2 regions of the Nonomuraea sp. N2-4H genome follow, and region 1 is predicted to be linked to the other one. Evidence: riboswitches for the same ligand, from Rfam matches in the RefSeq annotation. Region 1 holds a riboswitch; the other holds the start of a gene.
The links. A riboswitch is a leader RNA that binds a small molecule or an ion and turns the genes downstream of it on or off. The one in region 1 is predicted to bind cobalamin.
Positions count from the first base shown of each region.

Region 1 (2,190 bases):
TGGAGGTGCGGGCGATCTTTGGCGATATGTCATCTAAGGTGAAAGATCAGATGACTTGCGAAGGAGGACGTGCATGGAACCGGTGGCGGTCGGACTGATCGGCGCGGGGCCCTGGGCGCGGATGGCGCACGCGCCCATGCTGGCCAAGAGCCCGCACACGAGGCTGGCCGGCGTCTGGGCCCGCCGTCCCGAGGCCGCCGCCGAGCTGGGCGCGCCGGTGTTCGCCCGCGTCGAGGAGCTGTTCGAGCACTGCGAGGCGGTCGCGTTCTGCGTGCCGCCCGCCGTCCAGGCCGAGTACGCCGTCCGCGCCGCCCGCGCCGGCAAGGCGCTGCTGCTGGAGAAGCCGCTCGGCGACTCCCTGGAGTCGGCTCGGCGCGTGGCGGACGCGGTGGCCGAGGCGGGCGTCGCCTCCCAGATGGTCTTCTCCATGCGCTACACCGCCGCCGCCCGCGGTTTCCTGGCCCGCTGCGCCGAGGTCGAGCCGTTCGGCGGTCACGCCGCCAACATCTCCGGCGCGCTGCTCGGCGACCACCCGTTCGCGACGCCCTGGCGGCTCGAACGCGGCGCCCTGCTCGACGTGGGACCGCACGTGATCGACCTGCTGGACGCCGCGCTCGGCCCCGTCACGGGTGTGCGCGCGCACGGCCACCCGCTGCGCTGGGTCGGCCTGCTGCTCGAACACGAGGGCGGCGCCGTCAGCGAGGCGTCGCTGAGCATGGCCGCGGGCGGCGAGACGCCGCCGTCCAGCATCGCCGTGTACGGCCGCAACGGCAGCGCCGCCCTGCCGCCGCATGACAAGGACGACGACTACCTGGCCACGGTCGCCGAGGAGTTCGCCGCGACCGTCCGCAAGGGCGGCGGCCACCCGCTCGACGCCGCGCACGGGCTGCGCATCCAGAAGATCATCGCCGAGGCGGAGGCCCAACTGACCCCTTGACTCCTCCGGCGGACGGGGAATTGATACCGTTTGCCCGACGCGCAGTGCGCAGCGAAGTCCGGTGAGATTCCGGCGCTGTCCCGCAACTGTCATAGCCAGGTCGCCTGCCTCTGCGCCGACGCACATCAACCCTCGTGGAAAAGGGTGATCCGTCACTACAAGCGGGTCTCTCGGTTCCAACAGTGTGAAAGGACTTCTCGTGAGGCCCGTACGCACGGTTCTCGCGGGCGCGCTGCTGGGAACGCTCGCTCTGGCCGGTTGCGGCCAGACCGGCACCACAGCCGGCCCTGCCGCCCCCTCGTCCGCCGCTTCCTCCACCGCTCCCGCCGCCGGCGGCTTCCCCGTCACCGTCGAGGCCGCCAACGGCAAGGTCACCATCCCCAAGCGGCCCGAGCGCATCGTCTCGCTCTCGGCCACCCACACCGAGACCCTGTACGCCATCGGCGCCGGCTCGCAGGTCGTCGCCGTGGACGACCGCTCCAACTACCCGCCGGAGGCCCCCACGACGGAGCTGTCCGGTTTCAAACCGAACGTCGAGGCCATCGTCGCCCAGAAGCCCGACCTCGTCGTGGTATCGGACGACATCGACGACATCGTCTCCGAGCTGGGCAAGGTCAACGTGCCCGTGCTCCACCAGCCCGCCGCCACGAACCTGGACGAGGCGTACGAGGAGATCTCCGAGCTGGGCGCGGCCACCGGGCACCAGGCCGAGGCCGACAAGGTCGTCGCGGACATGAAGAGCGCCATCGACGACGTGGTGTCCAAGGCGCCCAAGGACGCCGAGCTCACCTACTACCACGAGCTCGACCAGACGCCGTACGCCGTGACGTCCAAGACGTTCATCGGCCAGATCTACGGCATGTTCGGCCTGACCAACATCGCCGACAAGGCCCCCGACGCGGCCGGCGGATACCCCAAGCTGTCGGCCGAGTTCGTCGCCCAGGCCGACCCCGACCTGATCTTCCTCGCCGACGTCAAGTGCTGCCAGCAGAACAAGGAGGCGCTGGCCGCCCGGCCCGGCTGGAAGAACCTGTCCGCCGTCAAGAACGACCGGGTGATCGAGCTGGACGACGACATCGCGTCCCGCTGGGGGCCGCGCGTCGCCGACCTGGCCAAGAGCATCGGCGCGGCCGTGGCCGACGCGGCGCGGGCGAAGACCGACGGCGCGAGCTGACGTGGCGACTCAGGCCCGCCCCGCACGGGCCCGGCCGCTGTGGCTCGCCGGCGCCCTGGTCCTGCTGGCCGCCTGCATG
Region 1 covers NZ_CP147987.1:5,094,119-5,096,308, reverse strand. Annotated here, with positions in the region: gene WBK31_RS23455 (Gfo/Idh/MocA family oxidoreductase) at 74-937, shown strand; adenosylcobalamin-variant (AdoCbl-variant) riboswitch at 979-1,099, shown strand; gene WBK31_RS23450 (ABC transporter substrate-binding protein) at 1,137-2,111, shown strand; gene WBK31_RS23445 (iron ABC transporter permease) at 2,113-2,190, shown strand, end outside.

Region 2 (2,190 bases), 3.6 Mb from region 1:
CGTACAGGGTGCGAGCGGGAATCTGCCGGACATATCGCCCGGCGGCCTCGTAAGCGCGATATCTCGCGTCGAACTCCTCCCCGTACAGGTCGGTGAGATCCGGCACCTCCTTCGGGTCGAACAGCGACCACATCTCGTCGGCCTCGACCCGGCGCATGAACTCGTCGGGCACCCAGTTGGCGAGGTTGAGGTTGTGGGTGCGGCGGGCGTCCTCGCCGGTGTTGTCGCGCAGCTCCAGGAACTCCTCGATGTCGGCGTGCCAGGTCTCCAGATAGACGCAGGCCGCGCCCTTGCGCCGGCCACCCTGGTTGACCGCCGCCACCGAGGCGTCGAGCGTGCGCAGCCACGGCACGATGCCGTTGGAGTGACCGTTGGTGCCCCTGATCAGCGAGCCGCGCGAGCGCACCCGGGTCCACGAGATGCCGATGCCGCCCGCGTACTTCGACAGCCTGGCCACCTGGCCGTACCGCTCGTAGATGGCCTCCAGCTCGTCGCGCGGCGAGTCGAGCAGGAAGCACGACGACAGCTGCGGGCGGCGCGCGCCGGAGTTGAACAGCGTGGGCGAGCTGGGCAGGTAGGACAGCGTGGACATCAGCGCGTACAGCTCGGCCGCCTCCGCGACGGTGCCGGAGAGCCCGCAGGCCACGCGCATGAAGAAGTGCTGGGGCCGCTCGAGCACCGCCCGCGTCTCGGGGTGGCGCAGCAGGTAGCGGTCGTAGACCGTACGGAGCCCGAAGTACTCGAAACGGGCGTCCGCCGCGTCCGAGACCAGCGCGTCCAGCTCGGCCGCGTGCGCGGCGACGAACTCGGCGAGGCGGTCCTGGATCAGCCCGGCCGCGTGCGTGGCGGCGATGGATTCGGAGAACGTCCGCACGCCCTGCCCGGCCGCCTCGTCGGCGATCTCCTCGGCCAGCAGCCCGGCGGCGACCCGGGAGTTGGCCGGATCGGCGATCACCCGGGCGGCGGCCTCCTCGATGGCCAGCCGGCGGTCAACCTCAACGATCTGGGTCACGTGCTCTCTCCCCTCGCGAGCCTCCCCTCGAAAGGCAGGCGAGAGCACGGCGGAGCGCGGCGCGGCGCGCCGATCCCGCGTGTGCCCGGCCCGCCCTCGAGGCCATGAACACTGCGCGCACGGGCGCACGGCCCGGCGCATCGCTGGCAGGTCTTCGGGCTCGCGGGCACGCTCCAGCTCCGTGGAGCACCTACTGGCCGTCGCTTCCCGGATCTCTCCAGTGCTGATGACGGCGGTCGTTCCCGCTCACCGCTGCGGGGCAGCCCCGGAATCTCACCGGGTTCCCTTTTGCTCCGCCTCCGATGAGGCGAACCAGCGACGAGCGAGATCCTACATCTAGTGGCCGTTCCCGCAACTACCCCAGCATGTTGTGGCTTTGGTCGTGTCGACCATGCCGAGGTCCCGCAGCACGGCGCGGGTGCGGGCCAGCTCGGTGTGCAGCCAGCGGGCGAAGTCGTCGCCGGCCAGCGGGATCGGCAGCCAGCCCGCGGCCCGGCAGGCGGCCTCCCACGCGGAGGAGCCGAGCACCTCGTCGCACATGTGCACGGCGGCCTCGCGGCCCTCCTCCGCCATGCCTTCCGGGCCGAACGCGCCCACCCAGTCGGAGAAGTCGACCCGCACGCCGCACTCCAGCAGGGTCGGCGCGTCCAGCTCGGGCAGACGGGTGGCCGACGAGACCGCAAGCGGCCTGATCCGCCTGCGCTCGATCCCGGCCCGCCAGGTGGACAGCGGACCCGCGGCGGCCACGGCCCTGCCGGACAGCAGCGCGGCCATGACCTCGCCACCGCTGGGGTAGCCGGTGTAGTCGACCTGCCGGGTGTCGGCGCCGAGCGCCCGCGCGATGAGACCGAACAGCAGGTGGTCGGGCTCGCCCGGCGAGCCGCCGGCCAGCCGGGTGCGCCCGGGGTCGGCCAGCATCCGCGCGCCGAAGTCGCCGAAGTCCTTCAGCGGCGAGCCGTCGGGGACGACCACGACCAGGGCCTCGCCGCTGAGCCTGGCGAGCGGGGTGGCGGTCTCGAGAATGCTCTGGCTGTTGTTGAGTTCGGCGGCGGCCGCCGCGGGCAGGCCGCTCAGTGCCAGGTCGAAGCCGCCGCCCGGCTGGTAGCCCACGGCCTGCGCCGCCCCGGCGAACGCCTGGCCGACCCGTTCCCAGCGCCGTCCGTCCGGCTTGAGCGTGA
Region 2 covers NZ_CP147987.1:1,514,694-1,516,883, reverse strand. Annotated here, with positions in the region: gene WBK31_RS06905 (ribonucleoside-diphosphate reductase subunit alpha) at 1-1,012, opposite strand, end outside; cobalamin riboswitch at 1,140-1,344, opposite strand; gene WBK31_RS06900 (tripartite tricarboxylate transporter substrate-binding protein) at 1,349-2,190, opposite strand, start outside.
Region 2: another riboswitch for cobalamin. It lies ahead of WBK31_RS06905 (ribonucleoside-diphosphate reductase subunit alpha); the one in region 1 lies ahead of WBK31_RS23450 (ABC transporter substrate-binding protein).